DNA from 2 places in the Paenibacillus sp. FSL K6-1558 genome. Region 2 is predicted to be linked to the other one. Evidence: predicted binding sites of a transcription regulator. Region 2 holds the regulator's gene; the other holds the start of a gene.
The links. The regulator Rex, encoded in region 2, represses fermentation and respiration genes when NADH is low (regulators of the CRP and FNR family bind a similar motif). The targets are predictions, from matches to a motif close to TTGTGAAATATTTCACAA.

Region 1: a site for Rex is predicted at 2,024-2,041, ahead of MHI38_RS14380 (cytochrome ubiquinol oxidase subunit I). Genes of this name have one in related genera too.

The regions. Positions count from the first base shown of each region.
Region 1 is NZ_JBBOCV010000001.1:3,347,156-3,352,665, reverse strand. Features, by position in the region: gene MHI38_RS14390 (glycosyltransferase) at 1-461, opposite strand, end outside; gene MHI38_RS14385 (hypothetical protein) at 461-1,792, opposite strand; gene MHI38_RS14380 (cytochrome ubiquinol oxidase subunit I) at 2,165-3,580, shown strand; gene cydB (cytochrome d ubiquinol oxidase subunit II) at 3,567-4,580, shown strand; gene cydD (thiol reductant ABC exporter subunit CydD) at 4,582-5,510, shown strand, end outside.
Region 2 is NZ_JBBOCV010000001.1:1,219,609-1,225,118, forward strand. Features, by position in the region: gene MHI38_RS05055 (hypothetical protein) at 1-179, opposite strand, end outside; gene MHI38_RS05060 (hypothetical protein) at 513-1,043, opposite strand; gene MHI38_RS05065 (amidohydrolase) at 1,088-2,395, opposite strand; gene MHI38_RS05070 (redox-sensing transcriptional repressor Rex) at 2,379-3,035, opposite strand; gene dinG (ATP-dependent DNA helicase DinG) at 3,254-5,510, opposite strand, start outside.

The sequences.
Region 1 (5,510 bases), 2.1 Mb from region 2:
ACGGCAGCTTGCCATAACGTGTTGCGAAGGCGCCACTCTTCGGCAAACAGTGGCTTCTGTAACACATCAAGACGAACTACTTTTGGGAAAGCTCTGCATATTTCCGGTGTTCCATCTGTACTGGCATCATCCACAATGACGATTTCATCCACGAATTCACTCAGATTTTGCAACACTTCTTCCAGATACCGTCCTTGCTCATTACGTACCTGAAGCATGGCAGTCAGCTTGTTGTTTTTATTTTTGCGCACCCGACGTACGGGAGAGTTTTGTTCGTATGCGTCTACCTCTACATCACGGCTCGCGGAAGAATTCGTTTCCTCTTCGATCCGTGAGTTAATGATGCGATGAACTTGACTTGAGAAGTTTTGGCTTTGGGCTTCGGAACTCGAAGACGATTGAAGCGAATCATGCATAACGGGCCTACTTCCAGGGGTTCTGCGCTTCTTCGGGTCTATCATTAAGGCACCTCCCCAAGCAACTGTTGTACGGCTTGATCGAGCAGCTCCAGTTCCATAATCCGAGCTAAGGCCTCTTCATCCTCCACAGCTGTCTCCAGAAACAGCCTTACCGCACCGTGACGTTCCCCTCGAAGAGCCAGTGCCGTCCCGGATAGTTGTCGATATTGCAGAAGGCTGGTCGCATCCTGAATATCACTGGCATGAACGAGCGCGAGCGCATCCTCCACACACTCTGTTTCCTGATAGATACGGAACTTCCAATGCCTTGCCGTTTCCCCGCCAAGCTCATCCAGAACGCGCAGAGCACTGCCGTAATCATCATTGATGCGCAGCAGTTCCGCTCGAACCAACTGTTCCTCTCCGGCTTCAAGCCAGCGGCACAATTGCTCATAATGATGACGTTCCTGCTCGTTATTTGCACTGATGCCAAACACCTGTAGAGCTTCTTCAATCTGACCTGATCTCGCATAGATGGCGGAGAGGAACCGGTAATGAGACACCACACAATCCTGCCTTCCGTTGATGACAGCATGAGTGAATGCTTCCTTGAGTGAGGCGGCGGCACGTGAATCTTCCAGTAAATACTCATATGCGGACAGAAGAAACGAGATGGTTTCATGAGCACCTGTTTTGGCTCGGAGCTGTCTGTAGTAGTCAGCTCGCAAACGACATTGAAGCGTGGTAACGCGGTCTGGTTTACCAGTCAGTACCTGCTGAAGTGCATGCATAAAAAATATCTCATAATCGCGCAGTGGAATACGTGTACCGTCATAATGGATGTAACCGGCTGGTGAAGTGTCTTCTCCCCCTAGCCAGATGGCACGGGTACCTTGAAAGAGCAGCTTCATATACCGGGTTTCCGAGGATGTGGCCACTAGATCGGCAATGCCGACAAGTCTGGAGATATTGCTCTCCCAGAGTGGAGATGCGGCTTCATCTCCTACGGGTTCAGGCAGTAGTGCAATACATAATTCAGGTTGTAGTGAAGCTACAGCTATAAGCCAGTATGGGTGTGCGACGATTGCAACTGTATGTGGTTCCTGTAATCGGTTCTCCGCCTCCGAAAGAGAGATCGCCTGAATGGACTTTGGTAATCCCTCTTCCTCAGCCGTACGGCTACTGACATATAAGATCGTGCCTTCTTGAGCTGCAAATAAAGCAACGATGTCCGGGTAGGGGAAGGATAACCAGCCTCCTTTTCGCGGGAAAATCACATATTGAACGGCAAGATCTGTGGACACAGACAGGTCCATTGTTGCCTGTTTTATATCCTCTTCTTCCCTCTGTTTTGGCTTTGGATCCACATCTGTTAACGGTTCAGCATGTTCCATTTGTAACTCACCACACTTTGATAAGGGATTTTTGGTATGTAAAAAGCCGCTGTAGCACTTCACATATCTCCGTCTGACACTAACATATGGGCATTTGTCTCCAAACATGAACAACTTCCATGAATACGTGCATCAGTCAAGACCAATCAGGCAACGAACAAGCCTGATAAATAGGCTTAATTTTATCTATTGTGTGACCGAGGTCACTTTTTTTACGTAAGAGGGACGAGTTAGTGATAATTATCACATGTGAAAATTAGGTAATCTGGCACAATACGTTCATCAACGTATTTGGAGGACAGACAGCGAAGAAGCCCGCTTCAAAGCCATTTACGTATCTTGCTAAAGCGAACAGAAAGAAGGGGTAAAGGTATGGATCCGATTATGCTATCGCGTATCCAGTATGCACTTACAACGATTTTCCACTTTTTCTTCGTACCGCTATCCATTGGCCTCGTGCTGCTGGTAGCCATTATGGAGACGTTGTATGTTGCGAAGGGAAAAGAGATTTACAAAACGATGGCCAAGTTCTGGGGCAAGTTGTTCCTGATTAACTTTGCCGTCGGTGTGGTCACCGGTATTTTGCAAGAGTTCCAGTTCGGTATGAACTGGTCGGAGTATTCCCGCTTTGTTGGTGATGTCTTCGGTGCGCCGCTGGCGATCGAGGCTTTGCTGGCATTTTTTATGGAGTCCACATTTATCGGTTTATGGATATTCGGTTGGGATCGGTTGTCCAAAAAAGTGCATCTGGCCTGTATCTGGCTCGTATTTGTCGGCACATTCCTGTCAGCGGTGTGGATTCTGGCAGCGAACTCGTTTATGCAACATCCCGTTGGATTCGCCATCAATAATGGCCGGGCGGAGATGAATGACTTCTTTGCACTCATTACAAATGGGCAGTTTCTCGTTGAATTCCCGCATACGATTTTTGGTGCGTTAATGACGGGAGCCTTTGTCGTGACGGGCATTAGTGCTTATAAGTTAATGAAAAAGAAGGATGTCGAAGTATTCCGCAGATCCTTTAACATCGCGGTTATTATCGGTCTTGTCTCCTCGCTGGGCGTGGCCTTCTCAGGGCACTTCCAAGCTCAATATCTGGTGGAAACACAGCCGATGAAGATGGCTGCAAGTGAGGGAACCTGGACAACAACCGAAGACCCGGCACCGTGGACGGTTATTGCCTCCATTGACCCGGATAAACAGGAGAACTCCGGTGAGATCAAAATCCCTGGATTACTCAGTTATCTCTCTTATAGTAAATTTTCCGGTAGTGTCAAAGGCATGAAAGAACTGAATGCCGAATACCAGCAGACGTACGGACCTGGAGACTATATTCCTCCTGTACGAACCACATTCTGGAGCTTCCGTGTCATGATTGCTGCGGGCGGCTTGATGATTATGCTCGCGATGTATGGTACATATCTGGCTTGGCGCAAGAAATTGGAAGTGGCGAAACCTTGGTTTATGCGTCTGATGGTCTTTGCGATCTCCCTGCCGTTTATTGCGAATTCCGCAGGATGGATTATGACTGAAGTCGGAAGACAGCCATGGACGGTGTTTGGGTATATGACGACCGAGGCAGGTGTGTCACCTAATGTTTCCGCAGGAATGATTTTGTTCTCCACGATTGCCTTTACTGCGGCGTATACGGTTCTTGGCATCGTGATGGTGTATCTGTTTGTACGCAAAATCAAAGCAGGTCCATATGCCGTCGATAAGTCAGACGAGCATGATGAGCCGGCTGATCCGTTTGGCGTAGATGGGGGGTATTCCGTTGTTACTAAGTGAGTTGTGGTTTGTACTGATCGCCGTATTGTTTATCGGTTTTTTCTTTCTCGAAGGATTCGACTTCGGGGTAGGGATGTCTACGGGTCTGATTGCCAAAACAGATCGTGAACGTCGTACATTAATCAATTCGATTGGTCCGTTCTGGGATGGAAACGAGGTCTGGTTGCTGACCGCAGGCGGTGCCATGTTTGCGGCTTTCCCGCACTGGTATGCAACGCTGTTCAGCGGATTCTATCTGCCACTGGTGGTTGTGTTGCTGTTGTTGATTGGACGCGGCGTCGCCTTTGAGTTCCGCAGTAAAATGAAACAGCAGCGCTGGCGTAAAACATGGGACTTTATTATCGTAGTGGCAAGTACTTTACTGCCATTCCTGTTTGGGGTTGTTTTTGCAACGTTGATGAAAGGTCTGCCCATTGATGAGCAAATGCAAATGCATGCCGGTTTCCTGGATATTGTGAATCCGTACACCGTTGTGGGTGGTTTGAGTGTAACGCTATTATGTCTGGTTCACGGGCTGTTATTTGCCTCCCTGCGTACCGTAGGTGAATTGAGAGAACGGGCACTTCACCTGGCGAAAAAGTTGATGATACCGCTGGTTGCAGTGCTTGCAATATACGCATTGTTGACCTATCTGATGACCGATGTGTTTGCTGTTCGTGGCTGGGCGCTCTGGATTATGGTTCTGCTTGGTGCTACGGCACTGGCTTTTGCGGTTTACTTCATTCGTCAGCAACGAGAAGGTTGGGCTTTAGGGATGACAGGTGCGGTTATTGCCATTGCTTTTGCCTCCGTATTTATCGGATTGTTCCCACGAGTTATGGTGAGTTCCATCAATTCGGCATTTGATCTGACCGTATATAACGCAGCATCGGGACCTTATTCATTAAAAGTGATGACTATTGTTGCGTACACCTTGTTGCCGTTTGTACTTGGATATCAGATCTGGAGTTATTATATTTTCCGCAAACGTCTGAACGAACAGCACCACCTGGAGTACTGACATGGGACGCGGGCTAATGAAGCTGCCTGGCATCCGGCCGGTACTCGCACTGGCATCTGCGCTGGTGCTGTTGCAGGCGATGACGATTATTATGCAGGCCAAATGGCTGGCACAGGCGATTACGGCATTGTTCGAAGGTGCCACGGTTTCGTCACAGTATCCGGTGCTGCTGCTGTTTCTGGCTGCTTTTGCCGCCCGCTATGCCTTGTCATTCTGGTTACAACTTGTCACTACGCGGTATGCGGAGAGAACCGGAACCGATCTGCGTAAACAGATGACGGAACAATGGTTTAGACTCGGGCCACGTTATGCCAAGACAGAAGGTACGGGACATCTGGTGACACTGGCACGTGAAGGGGTTTCCCAATATAAAACGTATCTGGAGCTGTTTATCCCGCGTATGTTGGGCATGGGGTTTATACCTGTTGTCCTTCTGCTTTATGTATTCAAACTGGATACGATGTCCGGTGTGATATTAATGCTGACGCTACCGATTCTGATCGTATTTATGATCCTCATTGGTCTGGCGACTCAGCGTAAGATCGATGGACAATTCAAGTCCTACAAAGCGCTGGCGAATCATTTTGTGGATACACTGCGTGGACTGGAAACGTTGAAAACGCTGGGGCAAAGCAAAACACACGAAGGCTCCATCATGCAAGTAAGCCAGCGATACCGAAAAGCAACGATGTCCACACTACGTATGGCCTTTTTGTCCTCATTTGCGCTGGATTTCTTCACCATGTTGTCGGTTGCGTCCGTTGCAGTAGGTCTCGGACTCCGGCTTACGGAAGGACATATGTCACTGTTTCCTGCTCTAACGGTATTAATTCTAGCACCTGAGTATTTCCTGCCCGTACGTATGTTGGGTGCAGATTACCACGCAACTCTGGATGGCAAGGAAGCTGGAGAAGCAATTAATCAAGTGAT
Region 2 (5,510 bases):
TTCATTTGTACATCATTGCGGTTAATAGTTAACTGAACGCTATTAACACCTTCGTACTGAGTAACCATCTTTTCAATCGGACTCTGTACGGCTACTTGACGGTATATGAACCAACCTCCAAACAACAGGACGGCAGAAACTACGGCGGTTAGAACAATAGGCAATACTTTCAGCTTCAAATGAATTACCCCTCCCAAAATGAGCCCGTCCTTAATCTACAGGCTTGTATATTTAGCTGTACATCATGTCTGCAACGTTTATTGCAGATTTATTTGCGTTGTTCGTTAACTTCAGTACATATCTGAGTATATCACATCGTATATACAATTTCGAAGGCGAAAATATGAATAAATTAATAATTTTAACTATTTCATTGATGTTCAATGGTTTGAATGCCAAAAAAACCGGTTCAGTCGGTATCCCGTCTGCCGGTTTTTTGGCTTATTGTTATGTGCAACTATCTATGAATTGACCGTTTTATTCATCATCATAATGAAAGAAGATGTATGAAGTCAGCTGTTCGGTAACGTATATACCAGATCGACTTGCTCTCCGTTGCTAAATCGGTAAAAGCGATAATAGTTATGCGTATCATCGTTATAGTACACTTGCCACACATAGATATTGTTCACAACACCTGGCATGATCCGTTTGATCTCACCGCCTGGAACATCTGAGCTGAAACGGTTGCGAATCTGCATTTCGGTCATCCCGTTCTGCAATAACTCACTGTGCACACCTGCCGCGCCTTGTACAGGCTGATTGTTATTATCAAACTTAACCCAGACCATAATGTCCTGATTATCTTTGTTTTTAGCTGTCATCGTCCAGTATATGTTGTCAGCGCCACTCTTTTCGCCCCACACGTACTTCCGCAGTTCATCAGGTGCTGTAATGCCCAGCTGGTTCTGTGCCGATTCAATCGCCAATGCTTCTTCCTGCCGCTGATCCTGCGTGACATAGACGTAATATCGCTGAAGCCCAATCAAGATCAGAACGAGAATGAGCAGCGATATCCATATCCACTTCTTTTTTTTCTTCAAGAGTTGAACTTCCTTTCCCTAAAAGTGCGCATTGAAGTTGCCTCTTAACGCGCAAGCAATTGATCAAAAGCCAACTGGGATTCCCGCAAAATGCGCTCTTCATCCAGTGTTAAACATTCACCATGTTTTACGACTTGTTTGCCATCTACCCATACATGTTCCACATCTTTCGCCGAAGCCGAGTAAATTGCATGTGAAATCAAATCCGTGTGTGGATAGAAGTGAGCCTGTTCAATGTTGAGTGCAATAAAATCAGCCTTTTTACCGACTTTCAAAGCTCCAGTATCGTTCAGGAAGATGGACTTCGCACCGTAAGCTGTTCCAAGAAGCAACGCTTCCCCGGCAGGTACGGCGGTAGGATCACCGGATACTCCTTTATGAATTAAAGCTGCAAGTCTCATTTCCTCAAACATATCGAGATTGTTGTTGCTTGCCGGTCCGTCTGTTCCCAAAGATACAGTAACTCCTGCTTTCAACAAAGCGGGAACACGAGCTACACCCGATGCAAGCTTCAAATTACTACCCGGATTATGCGATACAGCGACATCATGACGTGCCAAGATTTCGATCTCTTCATCGTTGAGATGCACAGCATGCGCTACGAGTGAAGGACGTGAGAAAAAGCCATGCTTCTCCAAATGTGCCACTGGACGCATGCCATAATCTGATACATTCTGCTCCACTTCACGAAGCGTCTCTGACATGTGCGTATGGAGAGGCAGGTTTAGATCATGCGCAACTTGAACAAGCTTCTCTATGTAATCTGGAGGGCATGTGTAAGGCGCGTGCGGAGAGATTACGGTTGTGATGCGTCCATCCGCCTGTCCATTCCATTCACGAGCAAATGCTGCGGACTCTTCCAGCTTTCTCATCTGCTCTTCTTCCGAACACAGTCCAATGACACCCCGAGCCAGCGCAGCTCTAGCTCCTGACTGTTCAACCACTTTTGCTACCTGATCCATGTGGTCATACATGTCCAGGAAAGCTGTTGTTCCGCCTTTTAACATCTCAAGCACCGAAAGGGATGCTCCCCAATACACGTCCTCAGAAGTCATTTTGGCTTCCATTGGCCACATTTTTTCTTGTAACCACACTTGTAATGCCAGGTCATCACCATGACCTCGAAGCAGAGACATTGCCGCATGACCATGCGTATTGATCAGACCCGGCAGGAAGAGCAGTCCTTTTCCATCCACTTTAGGCAGGTTCTCGTCACCATCCGGCAGCGTCTCACCAATATGCACAATCTTGTTATTTTCAACGACCATATACCCTTGAATCACAGTCCAATTGGCACCTTCATTTACAGCAAATTTACCATTTTGGATTACCCATTTATTCGTTGTTGTCATCAAGCTCATCTTCCTTCCCGTTCTCCAAATAATAAGCCAAACTGAGCAAATCCGTTGTAAAGTCTGCATGATGAATCCGCACATGTGAAGGCGTTTTTAGAATCGTTGGCGCAAAATTCAGAATCGCCTCAATGCCCGATTGAATCAGTTGATCGGCAACATTCTGAGCTTCCGTGTCCGGCACCGTGATGATCCCGATACGAATGTTATCTTTCTGAACCGCTTCTGTAAGTTCTTCCATAGGTTTGACCGTCAGGCTATTAATTTTACTGCCAATCTTAGGCCCAAACGCATCAAAAATAGCGACAATTTTCATATTGTCCTTCAAATAAGCATTATAATTCGATAAGGCATGTCCGAGATTACCGGCCCCTACCAGAGCCACATTAATTTGCTGATCAATTTTCAAAATGTGACGAATCTTCTCGATCAGGTAAGACACATCATACCCGATTCCTTTACGACCAAAATCACCGAAATAAGCTAAATCTTTACGGATTTGAGCTGGATTCAAATCCAGTCGCTGTCCTAGCTCCTGCGAGGAAACCGTTGTCACCTCACGCTGAACCAACTCGTTTAAATAACGCAAATATACAGGCAGACGCCGTACTACCGCTTCTGATATTTTATCCGATTTCATCCTTGCTCCCCCTTACCATCGCCACGATTAAATAAATATTGAAAAGATGAGCATTCTGTATACATGCAATATCCATGCATGATGTCCTCATACAGAATGCCCGAATTATTAGGAATATAAGTTCATTAAAGCGCTGCCCTGTTCGAACTTTGTGAAGTCTTCTTCAAAGTTTAACGCCATGGTGAAGTCCAATGCAATGTTATAGCTTTACATCGTAATTATTTTTGAGTTTCTGCAGGTCGATCTAACCATTCAGCAATACGGGGAACCATCTGTTCTGTCAGCATATGCTCCATCTTTGGTCCCGGTAGCGAATACAGGAAGTACTTGCCGTAATAAGCTTCAATTACACGCGTATCATACACAATGACGATTCCGCGATCTTTGCCTGTCCGAACAAGCCTGCCGAACCCCTGCTTGAAGCGAATGACGGCCTGCGGCACAGAAAGCTTCATAAATGGATTTTTCTTCTGCTCTTGCAACAGTTCACTCTTCGCTTCCAGAAGCGGATGGTTAGGCGGCTGGAAAGGCAGTCTCACAATCGCAAGACAGGTCAGCGCTTCACCCGGAATATCCACGCCCTCCCAGAAGCTACTCGTACCCAGCAGGACTGCTGCTTTGGCATCTTGGAAGCGTCGGGTCAACTTCGAACGATTCCCGCTGTCAACACCTTGCCCCAGTAGCGAGATGTCATTCCCGGACAAAGCCTCTTTCAGTGGTTCATAGACTTGTCGAAGCATTTTATAAGAGGTAAACAGCACCATCATACGTCCTTGAGTTGCAATCGCCGTCTCAGCAAGAGAGTGCACCAGCATCTGTACAAAGTGCGCGTCCCCTACGCTCCCCTTCAGACTCGGGAAATCCCGCGGGATTACTAACAAAGCTTGTTCCCGATAATTGAATGGGGAAGGTAGCACCGAGGTCAGAAGCCGATTATTGTCGGCAGCTTCCTGCAAACCCAGTTGCTCAATCATGAACTGGAATGACTTATCCACCGACAGCGTAGCCGATGTAAGAACAACGCTTTTCTTTTTATCGAAAAACATCTCTTTCAATTGTGCGCTCACATCCACCGGAACAGCGTATAGCTGGAGTGACTTGCTACGGAACTGTCCGCTGGCCTCCATCCAGTACACGGTCTTGGCATCATCCATACGCATGAAGAATCTTAAATTCTCCTTCATCGTCGTCAGATCTTTCAAGAGCCCGGTGATATCAGTGATCAGACTGTCGGACTGATAATCATCCTGATCTTCTTTTACTTCGAGCAACAGTTTGTCACCCTTACGAACCAAATCACCCAATGTCACATAGATCTGGTTCTCCAAATCCTGCAACTCCTGCCACTTGGCAGGCTTCTGAGACGCTTTAAGCCGCAGCGAGAACTGTCCGGTCTCCCCTGGAGAAGCATCACTCCGTTCAGGCAAAAGACCAAACAGAGCATCGCTCAGACGATCCCACATTTCCTTCACTTCCACGGCGAGAGGAAACATCTGATCCACCATTGAACCCCACTGTACACCGTTCTCGTGCCCTGACAACTGAGAGCGAAGCATGGGAAGCTGACCATTACGACTATCTTTGAACAAACGGGTCAGTGTGTGTACGAGCGTAAAATACTTCATGTGAAGCCCCAAATGTTTACCCGCTACATCTTCAAGATGGTGCGCTTCATCAATGACCAGACTTTCATAAGCTGGCAACAGCTGATGAGCAGCCTTCACGTCTGTAAACAGTTTGGAGTGATTGGTAATCACAATATCAGAAAGTCCCGCCTCATGTTTCGCACGATGATAGAAGCACTTGCGGAACCACGGACAGGATCTACCGAGACAAGACTCGGACTCGCTCTGCACCGTTTCCCAGAAATCTCCTCCGCGTGCACTGAGGTTCAATTCTTCATCGTCACCCGTTTCGGTTTGTGTGAGCCACACAATCATCTGTGCTGCCGTGAAGTAGTCCTCTTTCGGCGTAGCAAATTCACGTTTGTTGATTTTGTGCTCGAATTTGCGTAGACAGAGATAATGGCCTCTCCCCTTGAACACGGAAGCTTTGAACGGAAAAGGAACTACCTGCGTCAGCATCGGAATATCCCGTTCGCGCAGTTGTTCTTGCAAGTTAATGGTGTGAGTGCTTACCATCACCTTCTGTTCTTGTTTTACACTTTCATAAATAGCAGGTAACAAATATCCCAGGGATTTCCCTGTTCCCGTTCCGGCTTCCAGCAAAAGATGTTTCTCTTCATCCAGTGCCTGCCGTACGCTGCCAAACATCTGTGTCTGTGCTTCACGCTCTTCATAATGATCCAGTGTCTCTTTGAGGTTGGCGCGCACCTGATCCATAAACTGATCAAAGGTCACACCGTCCAGCGGATTCGCTTCTCTTTCATCCCGAGGAGCTCCAATTTCCGTCCAGTCACTAACGTTAAGCGCCAGCTGACGGTAATAGGTATGCCCATCCAGGTCCTGAATCGGT